Regions from separate parts of the Leucobacter sp. MMO-125 genome, predicted to be linked through region 1. Evidence: predicted binding sites of a transcription regulator. Region 1 holds the regulator's gene; each other region holds the start of a gene.
The links. Region 1 encodes HspR, which represses chaperone genes until heat shock. Its sites were predicted from a motif close to AAGTTGAGTCNNNNNGACTCAACTT; they were not measured.
Positions count from the first base shown of each region.

Region 1 (6,291 bases):
GGGTGAAATCGAGCACGTTCTCCGGCATGACGTGGTTGGTGGCCACGATGCGGATGCCGCGTTTGGCTCCTTCTTTCGCGAGCGCACGCCCCACCACGATGTGCGACTGGATGTGAATGACGTCGGGACGCACGGAGTCGAGCAGTCTGCGAGCGTATGAGCGGGCCCGCCAGGGCAGCACGAAGCGCAGCCAGTCGTGCGGGTACCACCGCCAGCTCGTCCACCGGTGCACGGTCATGCGCTCGCCCTCGATGGTCTCCGCGAAGGTGCCGGCGCTGGTCGCACGCTTCGACGGGGCGACGACGTGCACGTCGTGGCCGCGCTGCACGAGGCCGGCTGCGAGACGTTCGGCGAAGCGAGCAGCCCCGTTGACGTCGGGCGAGAAGGTGTCGCATCCGATGAGAACTCGGAGCGGCTGCTGGCGATCGGTGGTGCTCACGGTGTGCGGGAGTCCTTCGGTCGATGAGGCGTTTGCCGGTGGGCGAACGCACTCAAGTGTATGCAGCGTCTCCTCAGAATCGGCGCAGCAGCGCCCCGAGTCGGCGTAGCGGGGAGCTGCGCGGCGCGGCGGTGGCGGATCCGGTCACCTGGTGGAGGGGGCGCCTGGGCCGGGATCACTCGTGTCGGACCCGCGATCCGCATCGGGATTGCGGCCGACACGGGGCCGCAGACGCGGAATGTAGCGCGGGATCCAGCGCGCGAATCCTGCCGCGCCTGCGACCGCGAGCATGCCTGCGACGGCGCTCGCGAGCGGCAGGGACGCCGCGGCGATCGCGGAGACCGCGAGGGGTGCGGTGGCGCCCCCGAGGTCGGTGAGGGTGCGCCAGGCGGCGAGGTAGGGGGCGGGGTTGTCGCGCGGGGCGAGGTCGGCTCCCAGCGTGAGGAGAATGCCGCTCGATAGGCCGTTGCCGATCCCGATCACCACAGCGCAGCCCGTCAGCCACCAGGCCGCGCCGGGGAGATCGTGGGTGGCGGCGAGCACCAGAAAGCTGAGCGCCATCGCGATCATGGCCGGGAGCGCCGCCCAGAGCCGCCCGAAGCGGTCCATCACCTGGCCGCTGGCATAGAACAGTGCGAAGTCGATGGTGCCTGCAATGCCGACGACGAGCGCCACGCTCGTCGCGTCGAGACCGATCGAGACGCCCCACAGCGGCAGCAGCACGTCTTTCACGGAACGCAGGCCTGAGAGGATCGCTGCGGAGCCGCCGATGCGCAGCAGCGGAGCGTGTCCGTGGCGGATCGCGGAGAGCATGCCGTCCGATCCTCGTGGCGCCCCGGCTCCTCGACCGGGGCCCGCCTCGCCGGCAGGGCCGTGCGAGAGCAGCCGCTCGGGGTCAGGGGCAAAGCCCACGAGCAGCGCGGTGAGCGCGAGGCAGACGACGAACGCCCAGACGGGGGCGTGTTGGTCACCGGTGATCCCGAGCAGCCCTGCTGCGAGGAACGGCCCGGCGAATCGTCCGAAGCGGTGGGAGCCGCCGATCAGCGACAGCGCTCTGGCCCGGAACGTGACGGGCACGCGCGTGGTCATGAGGGAGTGGCGCGCTAGCCCGAACGCTGCCTCAGCGAAGCCGATCACGAACGCTGAGGCGCCGAGCACGGCAAGGCCGGGTGCGAGTGCGACTCCGAGGGCCCCCAGGAGGGCAACGCCGGAGGCGATGAGCATCGCGATGCGTTCACCCGCCCGCGCCACGAGCCAGCTGGCCGGCAGGTTGCCGACGAGCCTGCCGACAACCACCGTGGAGGCGATCACTCCTGAGAGGCCCAGCCCGGCCCCCTGCGATACCGCGATGAGGGGCACGATCGGCAGCATGGCGTAGGCACCGAGGGTGAACAGGATTGTCGGCCCGTAGATGCTCGGGGCAAGACGCAGCAGCAGTTCCCGTGTGGCGTTCGACATGTCGCTTCCAGAGTACGCCCACGGTCAGCCACCGTCGGGCGAGTTCGGGCTTTCATCCTCACCGAATAATGCGCTAACACACTGGTCATTTTTAGCCAGTACTCGCAAGGCCTGGTGCCGAATGCATGAGTCGAGCACGCTGGGTGCGTGCCAAACATTCACTCGGAAGCCGCGATAAAGATCGGCCGCCGCGTACGCGAGATCCGCCAGCACCTTGGCATCTCGCTGGAAGATCTCGGCGAGCTCGCGGAGATCAGTTGGACCAGCATCGGCAAGATCGAACGCGGCGTCTCCAGCCCGACTGCCGAAACGCTGGTGCGCCTCGGCACCGCGCTCGAAGTGGATCCGGGCAGTTTTCTGTCAGGCCTCAGCGCTGATGACTACGGTGTGCGCGTGCACCAGATCTCGGCCCGCGACCTCATTCGGGCCCGCGCAGAGCAGGGCACTCCGCGCCGCCGCAAGGCCTGACCACTCTCGATAGTCAGGCCTGACGGCCCTCGCCGGCGCCGCGGTGGGCCGCACTGGCGAGCACACCCAGCTCAGCGACGCATCGCCGACAGCACCGTAAAGGTGCGGTCTCGGGCAACCTCGCGCACCGGGCCGATCTCGCGCTCCACGAGGGGCCGATAGCGCAGGTGCGAATTGAAAACGAGACGCAGCTCGCCACCGAGAGCGAGTGCGCGACGGCACGCGCGGATCAGGCGGTGCGCCACTCCCGCGTGCACCGTCGCCCCCGTGTGAAACGGCGGGTTGAGCAGGATCAGATCCGCCCACCCATCGGGCACGGCTTCAAGAGCATCAGCACGGTGGATCGCCACCCGATCCGCCACACCCGCCTCTGCCGCGGTGAGCCGAGCCGCAGCAACCGCGGCGGCCGACTGGTCTGTCGCGATAACCTCGGCGTCGGGCCAGCGCAGCGCCGCAGAAACGGCCAGCACCCCATTGCCGCAGCCGAGATCAACGATACGGGCGGGCTTCACGCCAGGCCTTTCGGGCACACCCAGCCCTTCGAGCAGCAGCCTGCTGCCGTGATCGAGCGTGGCACCCCCGAATGTCGCCCCGAACGCGGCAACCCGAAACGCGAGCGCAGCATCCGATCCCCACTGCGGAAACGGCGCGGGGCCGATGTCACGCCGCGCGCTCGCCCGCAACACCCGAGCCTTGCGCCACCCGAGCCCCGCCGAGACCTCGCCGAAGGAGCGGCCCAGCACCTCGTTCTGAGCACGAGTCATATGCTTCACGCGCCCGCCGGCGACCACCCGCACCTCGGGATGCGCCCAGCGCGCGATCGACCAGGCGATCTCATCGAGCGCGTCGAGGCCCCGCGGCAACTGCAGCAGCACCAGCCGCGCATCGCGCAGCAGCGACTCGTCGAGCGGGTGCGAGCTGTGCATCCCGGCAAGGCCGAGACGTTCCGCGTTCGCGGTAAGCGCGCGCTCGGCGAGCAGCGGATCCTGGTGCACGCGGATCCGCCGCGCACCGAGGCTCGCCGCACCCAGCGTGAGCGCACCGTGACGGTCACCGATCACCACCAGCTCACCGTCGTCGATGCCGCGCAGCTCATCGGCGACGGTGTCGAGCATCAGCTCATCGGCAGAATCGTAGGCCTGCAACTCAGGAGCATCGAAATCAGGCTCTCGCGAAAGCTGCGCGAAGAGCGCGGTTACGGCTTCCACACGACAACCTCGGCGTTGCGCCGCACGCGGGTGCCGCGGCGCAGGGTGATGACCTCCCCGCCCGCGGCACCGGCAGCGAACACACGCCGCTCGGGCCGCTGCAGCTGCTCCTGAGCGAGCGCTTGTTCGAGCTCGTGCACACGGCCCTCGAGCTCGCGCACCCGATCCTCCAACCGCAGCACCCGGCGGATCCCCTCCAAGCTGAGCCCCTCGGCCGACAGCCGTGACACCTCGCGCAGACGCGCCACATCGTGCAGCGAATAGCGGCGGGTGTTGCCACGGGTGCGCTGCGGCGACACGAGCCCGATTCGGTCGTACTGTCGCAGCGTTTGGGGGTGCATCTCGGCCAGCTCCGCGGCGGCGGCGATCGCGAATACCGGGGTGTAGCGATCCATCTGAGGTTCAGCCATGGGTCTCACCGCTCTCAGCCACGGGCGCGCGACAGAAGATCCTCGCGCGGGTTCTCCCGGGGCTCCACTTCGCGGAAGGCCTCAAGCGCCGCGCGGGCTTCCTCGGAGAGGTGCGACGGCACGACCACCTGCACCTCGGCGAGCAGGTCGCCGGTGCCCTTGGCACTCTGCACACCACGCCCCTTCACCCGCAGCACCCGCCCACTGGGCGTTCCCGGCTGCACCCTGAGGCGCACGGGATCGCCGCCGAGGGTCGGCACTTCGACGGTCGCGCCGAGCGCGGCCTCCGAGAAGGTGACCGGCAGCTTGAGGCGCAGGTTCTGGCCGTCGCGCTCGAACACGGGGTGCTTGCGAACACTCACCGTGAGGATGATGTCGCCCGCGGGCCCGCCGTTCGGGCTCGGCTCGCCCTTGCCGCGCACCTTGATCTTCTGCCCGTCCGAGACACCCGCCGGAATCTTCACCTTCACCGAACCATTCGGGGTCTGCAGCGTGACGGTCTTGCCCTGCACGGCGGTCTCGAAATCGAGCGTGGTCGTGGCCTGGATGTCGCGCCCCGGCTGCGGGCCGCTGCGGCCGCCACCGAACATGTTGAAGATGTCCTCGTAACCCTGGCCGCCCTGTGGGAACCCACCCTGGTAGCTGAAGTTGGCACCGCCGCGACCACCGCCGAACATGCCTCCGAAGATGTCCTCGAAGCCCTGACCGCCGCCCCCGCCTGCGGTGAAGCGGGCGCCGCCAGCACCCATGGCGCGAATCTGGTCGTACTCGGCGCGCTGCTCTTTGTCGGAGAGCACCGAGTAGGCCTCGCTGATCTCCTTGAACTTCGCCTCGGCGACGGCGTCGCCGGGGTTGGAGTCGGGGTGATGCTTGCGGGCGAGCTTGCGGTACGTCTTCTTGAGCTCAGCCTCGCTCGCGTCTTTTGAGACGCCGAGGATCGCGTAGAAGTCTTTCTCGAGCCAATCCTGACTAGCCATCTGCCCCCACCGCCACCGCTACCTTGGCGGGGCGCAGCTCGACGTCGCCGACGCGGTACCCCCGCTCGATCACGTCCAGAACGGTCTGCTGCTCGGTGCCAGGCACGGGCACCTGCGCAATGGCCTCGTGCAGCTGCGGGTCAAAGGGTTCGCCCTTCTCGCCATAGCTCACCAAGCCGAGACGTTCCATAGTGGCGCGCATCTTCTGCGCAATGGTGAAGAACGCGGTGCCCTCGACGAGATCACCGTGCTGCTCAGCGCGGTCGAGATCGTCGAGCACTGTGAGCAGCGGGGTGACCGCCGCGGCCACGGCGCGCTGCTTCTCGAGCTGCGCGTTGGCCTCGGTGCGCTTGCGGTAGTTCGCGTACTCCGCGGTGAGACGGCGCAGATCTTCGAGGTAGGGGTTCTCCTCGGGAGCGGCCTCGGCTGCAGCTGCGTCGGCGGCCTTCGCGTCGGTGCTCTGGTCTGCGTTCAGGATGTCATCGACGGTGAGCCCGTCTTCCTGCGGCACGGGGCCGGAGGCATTCGCCTCCGGCCCCGTCGTCGCAGGAACATCGTCGCGGTTCGGGTCTTCGCCCGGCGTGCGCTGTTCCTGTGCTGCCATGGTTACTTCTGCTCCTCGTCTTCGACGACCTCGGCGTCAACCACGTCGTCATCGTTCGACCCTGCGGCGTCGGCGTCTGCGGCGGGCTGTTCAGCCTGTGCGGCCGCGTAGATCGCCTCGCCGAGCTTGGTCTGGCTCTGGCCGAGCTTGTCGGCAGCCGTCTTCACGGCCTCGTCGTCGTCGCCGGCGAGCGCCTGCTTGAGCGCGTCGAGATCGCCCTGCACCTCAGTCTTGACGTCCTCGGGCAGCTTGTCTTCGTTCTCGGAGATCAGCTTCTCGACCGAGTAGGCGAGCTGCTCGGCGTTGTTGCGCTGCTCGGCCGACTCGCGGCGCTTCTTGTCTTCGGCGGCGTGCTCTTCGGCCTCGCGCACCATGCGCTCGATGTCTTCCTTGGAGAGCGTCGAACCACCCGAGATGGTGATGGTCTGCTCCTTGCCGGTGCCCTTGTCCTTGGCCGAGACCTGCACGATGCCGTTGGCGTCGATGTCGAAGGTGACCTCGATCTGCGGGATGCCGCGGGGTGCCGGGGCGATGCCCGTCAGCTCGAAGGTGCCCAGGTTCTTGTTGTCGCGAGTGAACTCGCGCTCGCCCTGGAAGACCTGGATCGCGACAGAGGGCTGGTTGTCCTCGGCCGTGGTGAAGGTCTCGCTGCGCTTCGTGGGAATCGCGGTGTTGCGCTCGATCAGCTTCGTCATGATGCCGCCCTTGGTCTCGATGCCGAGGCTCA
Region 1 is NZ_JBBCTL010000003.1:531,842-538,132, reverse strand. Features, by position in the region: gene WFI54_RS10120 (glycosyltransferase) at 1-439, opposite strand, end outside; gene WFI54_RS10115 (MFS transporter) at 584-1,897, opposite strand; gene WFI54_RS10110 (helix-turn-helix domain-containing protein) at 2,045-2,365, shown strand; gene WFI54_RS10105 (class I SAM-dependent methyltransferase) at 2,437-3,573, opposite strand; gene WFI54_RS10100 (heat shock protein transcriptional repressor HspR) at 3,561-3,983, opposite strand; gene WFI54_RS10095 (DnaJ C-terminal domain-containing protein) at 3,998-4,960, opposite strand; gene WFI54_RS10090 (nucleotide exchange factor GrpE) at 4,953-5,564, opposite strand; gene dnaK (molecular chaperone DnaK) at 5,567-6,291, opposite strand, start outside.

Region 2 (6,291 bases), 440 kb from region 1:
CCGACCCTCGGATACGGCCCCGATCAGGTGGCCGGCATCGGGATCGGCGTGCCCGGCCCCGTCGAGTTCTCCACCGGCCGGCCCATCAACCCGCCCATCATGCCCGGTTGGGACCGCTTCGACATTCCCTCCGCGATCCGCGCCCGCATCGACGCCCCCGTGCTGGTCGACAACGACGTCAACATCATGGCGCTGGGCGAGCTCAGCACTTCGTGGCCCGGAGTGACCGACTTGATCTTCGTGAAGGTGGCGAGCGGCATCGGCGCCGGCGTCATCTCCGGCGGCACCCTCCGCCGAGGCGCCAACGGCGCCGCCGGGGACATCGGGCACGTCGCACTGGCCCGCGCCGCCGACGCCCCGTGCCCCTGCGGCAACCGCGGCTGCCTCGAAGCCGTCGCGTCTGGCCGCGCGCTCGCGCACGCGCTCAGCACGCCCGAGGCGCGCTACCACCGCCCGAGCGAGGTGGTCGCCCTCGCGAAGAGCGGAGACGTCACCGCGATCCAGGCGATCCGGCAGGCCGGCCGCGACATCGGCGAGGTGCTGACCGCCTGCGTGAGCCTCATGAACCCGTCGACCATCGTGATCGGCGGCACCATGGCTCAGGCCGCGGAGCACCTGGTCGCCGGTGTGCGCGAGGTGGTCTACGCCCGCTCGATCCCGCTCTCCACCGAGCACCTCACGATCGCCCCTTCGCGCGCGGCGGGCAACGCCGCGATCTACGGCGCAGCTCAGCTCGCCATCGACGCCGCGCTCTCACCAGAACGGATCACCGCCGCGCTCGGCGGCTGAACCCCGAAGCGGCGGCGAGCACCTCAACGGCGGCGGTCTACGGCACGGTGTAGCCGGCGGCGCGCACCAGTTCGTACCACTCGGCGCGTGTCAGCCGCACCTCGGAGCCGAGCGCAGCAGCAGCCACACGCTCGGGCGAGGTCGTGCCGAGCACCACCTGCATGCGCGCGGGATGCCTGGTGATCCACGCCACCGCGATCGCCTCCGGCGGCACCCTGCGATCCGCAGCAATCCGGTCGATCACGGCGTTCAGCTCGGGGTACCGCTCGGACCCGAGGAAGGGGCCATCGAAAAAGCCAGCTTGGAAGGGCGACCACGCCTGCACCGTGATGTCGTGCAGGCGGCAGTAGTCGAGCACGCCGTCATCGCGCGACACCGACTGCGGCAGGCCCTGCATGTTGGCGGCCAGACCCTGCGCCACCATCGGCGCGTGCGTGATCGAGAGCTGCATCTGATTGGCCACGATCGGCTGACGCACATACCTGCGCAGCAACTCGATCTGCCGGGGCGTGTGATTCGACACCCCGAAGGTGCGCACCTTGCCTGCGGCTTCGAGTTCGTCGAAGGCCCGAGCGACCTCCTCCGGCTCGACCAGGGCGTCCGGGCGGTGCAGCAACAGCAGATCGAGGTAATCGGTGCCGAGGGCGTCGAGCGAGCCGTGCACCGTCGCCATGATGTGCTCGTAGGAATGGTCGAAGTAGGGGCCCTGCGGCACGATCCCGGCCTTTGACTGGATCACCCAGCGCTCCCGCTCAGACGACGAAAACTTGATTGCCTCGCCGAAACGACGCTCACAGCCGTGCAGGCCGTCTCCGTAGATATCGGCGTGGTCGAGCACGGTGATGCCGGCATCGTCCGCAGCGCTCACGAGCGCGCGCAGCTGCTGGTCGCCCAGGTGCTGGATCCGCATCAGCCCGAGCACCACATCAGAGACGGCGAGCTCAGTGCCTGGCATGGTGAAGGTACGCATGGGGTCAGGCTACTCCGCCCCCGCTTCCTCTTCGCCCCGAACCCGGCCTGCGTTCAGGCCGTGGATCGCAACTCATGCTGAGCGTTTCAGCGTCAGCCTCAGTCTGTACTGCGATGCACGGCCTGAACTTCGCCCGAAGGGACAGGGGAAGCAGGGAGGCTAATCGAGGAGTTCGGCCTCGATCACATCGTCATCGCCAGAGCCGCCAGACCCACCAGGCCCGCCAGCCCCCGGCACGCCGCTCGACGGCACCGAGCCTGCGCTCTCAAGCGTGAGCGCGTCACCTCCGGCGGCCACGTCCACCCGCACCGCGTCACCGTCATGCACACTGCCAGAGAGGATCGCCCTCGCGAGCCTGTCGTCGATCTCATGCTGCATGAGCCTGCGCAGCGGGCGCGCACCGTAGATCGGGTCGTAGCCGCGCGACGCGAGCCACGCCCGCGCCTCGGGCGTGACGCCGAGGGTGAGCCTGCGATCGGCGAGCCGGGCCTGCAGCCTGTCGACCGAGAGATCAACGATATGCGCCAGATCAACCTCCGACAGCGGCCGGAAGATGACCATCTCATCGAGCCTGTTGATGAACTCGGGCTTGAACGCCCGGCGCACGGTCTCGCGCACCCCGAACTCCTTCTCGCTCCACGGCAGATCGGGGTCGATGAGGTACTGCGAGCCCAGGTTCGAAGTGAGGATCAGGATCACGTTGCGGAAGTCGACGGTGCGGCCCTGGCCGTCGGTCAGGCGACCGTCGTCGAGAACCTGCAGCAGCACGTCGAACACTTCGGGGTGCGCTTTTTCGACCTCGTCGAGCAGCACCACCGAGTAGGGGCGCCGGCGCACGGCTTCGGTGAGTTGACCGCCCTGCTCGTAGCCGACGTAGCCCGGAGGGGCGCCCACGAGGCGTGACACCGAGTGCTTTTCGCCGTACTCGGACATGTCGATGCGCACCATGGCGTGCTCGTCGTCGAAGAGGAACTCGGCGAGCGCTTTCGCGAGCTCGGTCTTGCCTACACCGGTGGGCCCCAGGAAGAGGAAGGAGCCGGTCGGACGATTGGGATCCGCGATTCCTGCCCGCGTGCGCCGCACCGCATCGGCGACCGCGCGCACCGCGTCCGTCTGCCCGACGAGGCGCTTGCCGAGTTCACTTTCGAGTGCGAGCAGCTTCTCCGTCTCGCCCTGCAGCAGACGGCCGACGGGGATGCCGGTCCAGGCAGCGACGACGCCCGCGATATCTTCGTCGGTGACTTGGTCGTTGACCATACGGGGCTCGCCGTCGATTTCGTCGGCGAGCTCGGCCTGCTCGGCTTCGGCGAGCTGCTTCTGAATGACGGGGATCTCGCCGTAGAGCAGCCGGGAGGCCCGTTCGAGGTTGCCTTCTCGCTGTGCGACCTGCGCTTGCATGCCGAGCTGATCAAGCTTCTCGCGCAGTTCGCCGACGCGGTTCAGGGAGGCTCGCTCGCGCTCCCAGCGCGCTTCGAGGCCGTCGAGTTCGCGCTGCTTCTGGGCAAGGTCGTCGCGCAGTTTCGTGAGGCGTTCCTTCGAGGCGGCGTCTTTCTCCTTCTTCAACGCGAGCTCTTCGAGGCGCATTCGGTCGACGGCGCGGCGCAGTTCGTCGATCTCCACAGGGGCCGAGTCGATTTCCATGCGCAGACGCGAGGCCGCCTCGTCGATCAGGTCGATCGCCTTGTCGGGCAGCTGCCGGGCCGTGATGTAGCGGTTCGAGAGGCTTGCAGCGGCGACGAGGGCGGAGTCGGCGATGGTCACTTTGTGGTGTGCCTCGTACCGTTCTTTGAGGCCGCGCAGGATCGCGATGGTGTCTTCGACGCTCGGCTCGCCGACGTAGACCTGCTGGAAGCGTCGTTCGAGGGCCGCATCTTTCTCGATGTACTCGCGGTATTCGTCGAGGGTGGTGGCACCGATAAGCCGCAGTTCGCCGCGGGCAAGCATGGGCTTGAGCATCTGGGAGGCCGCGACAGAGGATTCGCCGCCGCCTGCGCCCATGAGGGTGTGCAGTTCGTCGATGAAGGTGATGATCTTGCCGTCAGAGTCTTTGATCTCCTGCAGCACGGCTTTCATGCGCTCTTCGAACTCGCCTCGGTATTTCGCCCCGGCAATGAGCGCGGAGATATCGAGGGAGATGAGTTCTTTGTCTTTGAGCGATTCGGCAACATCGCCGGCGACGATGCGCTGGGCGAGGCCTTCGACGACGGCGGTTTTACCGACGCCTGGTTCGCCGATGAGCACGGGGTTGTTTTTCGTGCGGCGGGTGAGCACTTGGCTCACGCGGCGGATTTCGCTGTCGCGGCCGATGACCGGATCGAGCTTGCCCGAGCGGGCGACTTCCGTGAGGTTGACGCCGAACTGCTCGAGGGCGGACTGCCCTTCTTCGCCCTGGGCGGGCTGCCAGTTTGCTTGCATCTGGATCCCTTCTGGTTCAGCAGGCTGCGGCGACCCGATCCGGGCAGCCACAAACTTGAGTGATTATGACTCAAGTTTACTTGAGGGTGCGACATTCCGCTAGGGATTGCGGCGGATCGCTTTCGTCCCCTACCCGCCACGGCCTGCGCAATCCGGCCCCGCCCGGCGAAAAGAGCCAGGCGACAGAGCCGGCTCACGCAGGGCGTCACCCGCGACCGCTAGCCTTGTGAGAGATTCGCCCCAACCTCGGAGGAGCCCACCCATGTCGAAGATCGCCCTCGTGCGCCAGCCCAGCAGCCTGCTCGACGACGGAATCGTCGACCACATCGAGAAGGTCGCCGTCGATCTTGACACGGCGCGCGAGCAGTGGCGGGGCTACGTCGCCGCGCTGCAGCAGCACGGCTGGCAGACCGTCGAGGTCGATCCCGCCGACGACTGCCCCGACTCCGTCTTCATTGAAGACACTGTGGTGATGTTCCGCAACGTGGCCGTGATCTCGCGCCCCGGTGCCGACAGCCGCAAGCCCGAAACCGCCGGCACCCGACGCGCCCTCGAAGCGCTCGGCTGCCCCGTTGTCGAGATTCAGGCACCAGGCACCCTCGACGGCGGCGATGTGCTGAAGGTCGACGACACCGTCTACGTAGGTCGCGGCGGCCGTACCAATGCCGAGGGCATCGCGCAGCTGCGTCGCATCCTCGCCCCGCTCGGCGGCAGGGTCGTGGCCGTGCCAGTCACGAAGGTGCTGCACCTGAAGACCGCCGTCACCGCCCTCCCCGATGGCACCGTGATCGGTTACCCCGATTTCGTCGACAACCCCGGCATCTTCCCCGCCTTCCTGCCCGTGCCCGAACCGCACGGCACCGCGGTGGTCTGCCTCAGCGACTCCGAACTGCTCATCTCGGCGTCGGCACCGCAGACCGCGGCGATGCTGCGCGATCTCGGCTACTCCGTGACCGAAGTCGCCATCACCGAGTACGAGAAGCTCGAGGGCTGCCCCACCTGCCTGTCGGTGCGGGTGCGCTGCCTCGACTAGGGGCGGTCGGCGGCCCCGGGCAGGGGCCGCTTCTCACCCGCGATAGTTCCTTGCGATAGTGTCGCGTGGTGAACGCTCAACGTGATGCCCGTGTCTCTGGCACGCCTTGGGCGCTGCTGTTCGTAGCGGTCTGCTTGGTCGCCGTCAACATGCGCATGACGATCACGGGCGTTGGGCCACTGCTCGATGAAATCGCGGCGGATCAGGGCGTCACGCCCGCATCTCTGGGTTTCTTGGCCTCGATCCCGCTGCTCACCTGGGCCGTCGTATCACCAGCCGCACAGGCGCTATCAGCACGAATCGGTCCGAACGCCGCGGTGGCGGGCTCACTCGCGGCGCTCACTCTCGGCACGGTCTGGCGCTCACTGCCTGGCCCACAGGCGAATATCTGGCTGGGTACCGCGCTCGTGGGCGCCGCACTCGCCGTCGCCAACGTGCTCCTGCCCGCAACAATCAAGCGGGATTTCGGGGGGCGTGTGCCCTTGGTGATGGGCGCCTACTCGACCCTGCTGAGCGGGGCCGCTGCGGTTGGAGCCGGCATGGTGGCGCCGATCTCCCACGCATCGATGGCCTCGGGTGAACCTGTGGGTTGGCGGATCGCCCTGCTCACGACAGGGGCCATGGTGCCGCCCGCTCTGGTGATGTGGGTAGTCGCGACTCGCCGGGCGCAGCACCGCGGCGGGGGCGAGACGACAAGCGTTTCCGCCACCGTTGAGGGCGAGCCCTCCCCGGGTACGGCCTCACGGTTGGGCAGTCGCATCTGGCGCGATCCTGTCGCCTGGAGCATCGCGGTGTACATGGGCACCCAGTCTTCGACCTTCTACGTGTGGGCCACCTGGCTTGCACCGCTCGACCTCTCACGCGGTTCGGATCCCGTGACAGCGGGCCTCCATGTAATGGTGTTCCACGTCTGCGGCATGTTCGGTTCATTGTCCGCGCCATTTATTTCTCGCGGAGCAATGCGGCGAGTCCTCCCGGTGCTGTTGCCCGTCATCGCGGCCGCCGGTGCTGTGGGCCTCATCCTCGCACCCGCCGCATTGCTGGCATGGCTGATTCTCTCGGGCTTCTCAGCAGGCTGCGCTTT
Region 2 is NZ_JBBCTL010000003.1:95,601-101,891, forward strand. Features, by position in the region: gene WFI54_RS08075 (ROK family transcriptional regulator) at 1-789, shown strand, start outside; gene WFI54_RS08080 (aldo/keto reductase) at 827-1,759, opposite strand; gene WFI54_RS08085 (ATP-dependent Clp protease ATP-binding subunit) at 1,919-4,174, opposite strand; gene ddaH (dimethylargininase) at 4,437-5,207, shown strand; gene WFI54_RS08095 (MFS transporter) at 5,276-6,291, shown strand, end outside.
Region 2: WFI54_RS08085 (ATP-dependent Clp protease ATP-binding subunit) is a predicted target of HspR. The motif match lies at 4,227-4,251, and genes of this name have one in related genera.

Region 3 (6,291 bases), on a different contig from region 1:
TTATTCGAGTCCCGCACCGAGAACTCACGCACCTGCTTGCCCTCGCGCACATGCATCTCCGCAGCGAGCCCCAGCTCCACCGCCGCAGCCAGCAGCTCCTCCGCCTGTTGCGCATCGGGCACCTGCCGCGTGTGCACCGCGATCCCGAACGGTTTGCGCTCCAGACGCACCCCAGCCTCACCGCCGAGCACCCGTTCGAATCGTCGCACCACCCGCTGCAGCCGTTCATCCTCTTCCTCAGTGAGCGGGCTGCCCAGCAGCGGGGCATCCCCCGTCGCAATGCTCACGTCAAGCCCGGTCAGCTCAGAGCCGTGCGAACCCGACACGATCCAGCCCTCGCTCTGCAGCCCCGTCTCGGCGAGGCCTGCCAGCGAGCGTCCCGTCAGCACGGCCACATAGGTGTCCGGCGCGCTGCGCAGCACTTCGAGCGCCTGCCGTGCGCGGGGCAGCATTCGCGCATCTTGTGGCCGGGGCACGATGGGCGCGAGTGTGCCGTCGAAGTCGCTCGCCACGATGAGTTGCGGCAGCGCCGCGAGCCGGCGCACCCGGTCGTCGATGCTGCGCGGCACGAACGCCGTGCTGACCTGAATCGGCTCCGTGCGCTCGCCCGTGCGGCTCGGGCGCTGCGCCTCGGCGGCGGCGCGCACCGCTCCGAGATATCCCGTTGCCCAGTGGGCCACATCATTGTCGTAGACAGTGCGCCGCAAGGAGCGCATACGGCGGCGCTGCTCTTCGCGGGGCATGTGCACGGCACGCACCACGGCCGCTTTCAGCCCCTCAATGTCGTGCGGGTTGACGAGCAGCGCGTCACGCAGTTCGTCGGCGGCACCCGCGAACTCGCTCAGCACAAGCACGCCCTGCTCGTCGGTGCGGCAGGCCACATACTCTTTGGCGACGAGGTTCATGCCATCGCGCAAGGGGGTGACGAGCAGCACGTCGGCGGCGAGGTAGAGCGCCACCATCTCGTCGCGGGTGTAGCCACGGTGCAGGTAGACGAGGGGGGCGTGGCCGAGCGATCCATGCTCGCCGTTGATGCGGCCCGCCGTGAGTTCGACCTCGTCGCGCAGCTGCCGGTAAGCGTCGACTCGCTCTCGGCTCGGGCTCGCCACCTGCACCAGCACAACGTCGCCGGCGTCGATCTCGCCATCGCTGAGCAGCTCGTCGAAAGCTTTCAGCCGGTGGCGAATGCCCTTCGTGTAGTCGAGCCTGTCGACGCCGAGCATCACCGTCTTCGGGTTGCCGAGTTCTGCGCGGATCTGGCGAGCGCGCTCCTGCACCTCGGGCCGCGCGGCGACCTCAGCGAAGGCTGCGGCGTCGATGGAGATGGGGAACTCCTGCGCGAGCACAGTGCGGGAATGGTGCTCTGCGGTGCCGGGCACGACGATGGTGTTGCCGAGGGCGGGCACGCGGGTGAAGCGCTCGGCAGTCGTGCGGAAGGCCACCGCGTCGGTGACCTGCTGGAAGCCGATCACGTCAGCACCGAGCAACCCCTCGACGACGCGTTTGCGCCAGGGCAGCTGGGCGAAGAGGCGGCTGGGCGGGAAGGGGATGTGCAGGAAGAACGCGATGGTGAGGTCGGGGCGCAGCTCGCGCAGCATCTCGGGCACGAGCTGCAGCTGGTAGTCGTGCACCCACACGATGGCGCCCTGCGCAGCGTGCTGCGCGACGCGCTCGGCGAAACGCTGGTTCACCCGCTGATAGCGGTCCCACCACACGCGGTGGAAGTCGGGGCGGGCGATCACGTCGTGGTAGAGCGGCCACAGCGTGCCGTTCGAGAAGCCCTCGTAGTAGAGCTCGACGTCGTCTTCGCTGAGTTCGACGGGTGCGAGCCGCATCGAGCCGATCTCGAAGGGTTCAAGGGTTTCATCAGCGGCGCCGACCCACCCCACCCAGAGGCAGCCGAGCTGCTCCACGATGGGTGCGACGGCGGTGACAAGGCCTCCTGGCGAGGTGCGCCACGAGGTTGATCCGTCGGGCTCGACTACCCGGTCTACCGGCAGCCGGTTCGACACCATAACGAGCTCGCGCCCGCCCGTCATGTCCTGCATCTCGGTCATGGCACCCCCTGCACTCTCTGCCCGCAGTCTACCGAGCGCGAGGCCCTGGCCGCTGCCCGTTGCGGGCGGGGAGCGCGCGGTGCTATGCCACCCACCAGCACCCACCTTGCGCGGCGTTTGCCATCAGCGAACTATCTGGCACTCTCAATGCTCGAGTGCTAATCTCAAGACAAGTTGAGTCGCATTAGCTCAACTTCAACACACAAGTCAGTCGATGAGAGAAAGGTGCGAATATGGCCAGCTACAACCCCTTCCGCGACGTTGAACGCATTGCGGATGCACTCCTCTCCGATCCGCTTCGCGGGCCTCGGCAAATGCCGATGGATCTCTATCGAGACGGTGACCACTATTTGCTGACGGCAGACCTGCCCGGGATGGATCCCGGTTCAGTCGACATCGATGTCGACGGGCAGCTTCTCACTATCCGCGCCGAGCGCACGTTGCCGGAGGCCGAACACGTGAAGTGGATCACCCGCGAACGAACCGCAGGGAGCTTCTTGCGCCAGCTGAGCCTGGGGCAGGGGATTGACACTGAGCGCATCAGCGCCAGCTACGACAACGGCGTTCTCTGCGTCACGATCCCGGTGAGCGAGCGAGCAAAGCCGCGCAAGGTAGAAGTTCGGTCGACCAGCACCGCAGGCGCGACCTCGACAATTCAGGCTTCGGAGTCGTCTCCCGCCCAGCTGGAGAACTCTTCCTCATAGCCTCACAAGACGCTGCGTCACGAACCCGGTTTAGCACGAGGGCTCCGTGCCTGCTCTCTCGAGCAAGCACGGAGCCCTCATCATTTCAACCTCTTGAGGAGCAGAAACGTCAGGGGTGGCGTGACTGGCCCCAATCATTTACTCTGCGAGTGCGCGGTCACGCCCGCTCAGCCGAGCTGGGGCCGGCCCCGCCCGATCCGCTGGAGGCATCATGACTCGCACGCGCGTGCACAATCAGTTCGTGTCGCTCGACGGGTTCTCCGCCGGGGAGTACGTCACCTTCGATGAGCCGATCGGCGGCGCCCGTCACCTCTTCGACTGGTTCGACGGACGAGTCATCGAGGGTGTGCACCGGGTTGCGGAGCCGGTGACGCTGGACCGGGCACTGTTCAGCATGTGGGGCCAGGGCATCGGTGCCGAGATCATGGGGCGACGCAAGTTCGGCCCGCAGCAGGGGCCGTGGCCCGACGACGGCTGGCGCGGCTGGTGGGGCGACGAGCCGCCTTTCAAGACGCCCTGCTTCATCCTCACCCATCACCCGCGCGAACCGATGGTGTTCGAGAACGGCACGAGCTTCCACTTCATGGACTCTGGGCCGGAGGAGGCGCTGCGGCAGGCACAGCAGGCTGCGGGTGATCAGGATGTGCGGATCGGCGGCGGCCCGACAACGATCCGCCAGTTTTTGAGCGCCGATCTCGTCGACTTCATGCACGTCATCGTCGTGCCCATCACGCTGGGCCGAGGGGTGAGCCTGTGGGAGGGCGTGACCGGATTCGAGGATCGCTTCACGCTCGAAACGGTCGCCAGCGCGAGCGGCCTCACGCATCAGCTGTGGAACCGCCGGGCGGAGGCCTGAAGGGCCGCCGCTCGACGGGCGTGAATACGTACAGCCGCGGCGCGAACCGCCCGATCCGCCCCTCTCATCTACGGCGTACGACGGCGCAGGGTGAGCGCGGCGAGCCCGAGCGCCACCAGCGTCACCGCGGCGATCACGATGAGCGGCCGGCCGAGATCCCAGCCCTCGTCGCCCCGGGTCACAGCGTTCACCGCGTCGATCGCGTAGCTGAGGGGCAGCCAGTCGGAGATCGTGTGCAGCGCGTCGGGCATCTGATCGCGCGGCATCAGCAGGCCGCCGAGAAGGATCTGCGGGAACACGAGCACCGGCATGAACTGCACGGCCTGAAACTCGGTGCGCGCGAAGGCGCTGGCGAGCAGCCCGAGCCCGGTGCCGAGCAGCGCGTCGAGCACGGCGACGAGCCCGAGCTGCCAGAGCGGGCCGGAAACCTCGAGCCCGCAGACGATTACCGCGAAGCCGACAGTGATCACCGCCTGCACCGTGGCGGCGAGCCCGAAGGCGAGCGCGTACCCCACGATGAAGTCGCCCTTGCCGAGCGGGGTGGTCATCAGCCGTTCGAGGGTGCCCGAGCGCCGCTCCCGCAGTGTGGTCACCGAGGTGATGATGAACATCAGAATGAAGGGGAACAGCGCCAGCATCGGCCCGCCGAGCCGCGAGAACGCGCCCGGCTGCGCGTCGAACAGCCATGCGAAGAGGCCCACGAGCAGGCTCGGCATGAGCAGCAGCAGGGCGATGGAGCGCGGATCGTGGCTGAGCTGCCGCAGCACGCGGCCAGCGGTGGAGCAGCTGCGGGAGAGGTTCATCGCGCCTCCCCTGAAGCAGCGGCACTGTCGGCGCTGTGGCGCCCGTGGTGAGGCGGATCGGTGGGATTCGGGGGCGAGACCGGGTGGGTGCCGTCGCCCGGCTGCGATGCGATGATCGCGAGGAATGCCGCCTCGGGGTCGTCGGTGTCGGTCTGCGCAAGCAGGGCCCCAGGTGAGGTGTCGGCGATGATGCGCCCCTCGCGCATCAGCAGCAGGCGGTCGCAGCGCAGCGCCTCGTCCATGACATGGCTGCTGACGAGCAGCGTGGTGCCCGTGCTCGCGAGCTCCCGGAAGAGCCCCCACAGTTCCACCCGCAGCACCGGATCCAAGCCCACAGTGGGCTCGTCCAGCACCACGAGCTCGGGATCCCCGAGCAGTGCGGCCGCCAATGAGACACGATTGCGCTGCCCACCGCTCAGCGCTTCTACACGATGTCCGGCGTACTCGCCGAGACCCACCTGCTCGATCGCCCGATCCGCATCGCCCTTGGAAACCCCGAGCACGCGGGCGAAATAGCGCAGATTCTGCGCAACCGTGAGATCGTCGTACACCGACGCGGCCTGTGTGGCGTAGGCGACGCGGCGACGCAACAGCGCCGACCCCGCCCGCTCACCGAGCACGCTCAGCTCGCCGGTGACCCCCGCCTGCACGCCCACGATCGAACGCATCAGCGTACTCTTGCCGCACCCCGACGGGCCGAGCAGCCCAGTCACCTGCCCGCGCGGGATCTCGAAGCCGATGCCGTCGAGCACCGTGCGCCGGCCGCGCCGAACCGACAGACCCGCGGCTCGAACCACGGGCAGAGCGTCGTTGCGATCCACCATATGCTCGGCGTACTCGCGTGGAGGGGCGGTGGGAGCCGCAGCCGTGCCGCATCAGGGGCGCAGTCCTCGCCCCTGCTCAGGTGAGTTGGAGTAGTCTCCCCGTGGCCGGGTCGAGTTCACCCACCGAAAAAGCCGCGGAAACCATGAGGTTTCCGCGGCTTTCGTGGTCGGGATGACAGGATTTGAACCTGCGACCCCGTCGTCCCGAACGACGTGCGCTACCAAGCTGCGCCACATCCCGATTGCGTTTTCACGCGAGCTTTACTCTAGCGCGTTTCAGGCCAGGGCAAAAATCGGCGGCTCCCTCGGGCACCCCGGCAAGCCGATACCCTATACGGAAACCGGGAAGGACCTATGTCGCACTCACTCACCCACTACCGCGGCGGGCGCATCTTCACCGCCGACGACGCACAACCCTGGACAGAGTCCCTGCTGGTGCACGACGGGGCGATCCGCTTCGCCGGTTCCGTCGCCGCCGCCGACCAGCTGGCCGCGCACCACCCCGGCACGACCCGCGTCATCAAACTGAACGGCGCGCTCGTCACCCCCGGCTTCATCGAAGCCCACAGCCACCTCGTCAACCTCGGCCGCTCGCTCTCGCAGGTCGACCTGCTCGACGCGCAAGACCTCACCGAGATGCAGCGCAGAATCGCGGAAGCCGCCGCCGCGAAGCCCGGCGCCCCGCGCGTGCTCGGCCGCAGCTGGCTGCTGGAACCGCTCGCAGGTGCGCAGCCGGATCGCAGCATGATCGACGCCGTCGTCACCGACCGCCCCGTCTACCTCGTATCGAACGATCTGCACTCCGGCTGGGTCAACACCGCAGCGCTGCGCGAGCTCGGCATCGACCGCAACACCCCCGACCCCGAAGGCGGCACCATCGTGCGCGACGCCGCCGGAGACGCGACAGGCCTGCTGCTCGAAACCGCGGCCCTCGTGCTCATGCGCGGCGGTATCGAACAGCTCGAAGACGACACCGTGCGCGACGATGCCTTGCTGCGCGCCCTCGAAAGCTACCGCGCGGCAGGCACCACCGCGGTCGCCGACCTC
Region 3 is NZ_JBBCTL010000002.1:325,741-332,031, forward strand. Features, by position in the region: gene WFI54_RS06220 (bifunctional alpha,alpha-trehalose-phosphate synthase (UDP-forming)/trehalose-phosphatase) at 1-2,057, opposite strand, end outside; gene WFI54_RS06225 (Hsp20/alpha crystallin family protein) at 2,291-2,761, shown strand; gene WFI54_RS06230 (dihydrofolate reductase family protein) at 2,973-3,617, shown strand; gene WFI54_RS06235 (ABC transporter permease) at 3,686-4,420, opposite strand; gene WFI54_RS06240 (ABC transporter ATP-binding protein) at 4,417-5,244, opposite strand; tRNA gene WFI54_RS06245 (tRNA-Pro) at 5,409-5,485, opposite strand; gene WFI54_RS06250 (amidohydrolase) at 5,599-6,291, shown strand, end outside.
Region 3: WFI54_RS06225 (Hsp20/alpha crystallin family protein) is a predicted target of HspR. The motif match lies at 2,229-2,253, and genes of this name have one in related genera.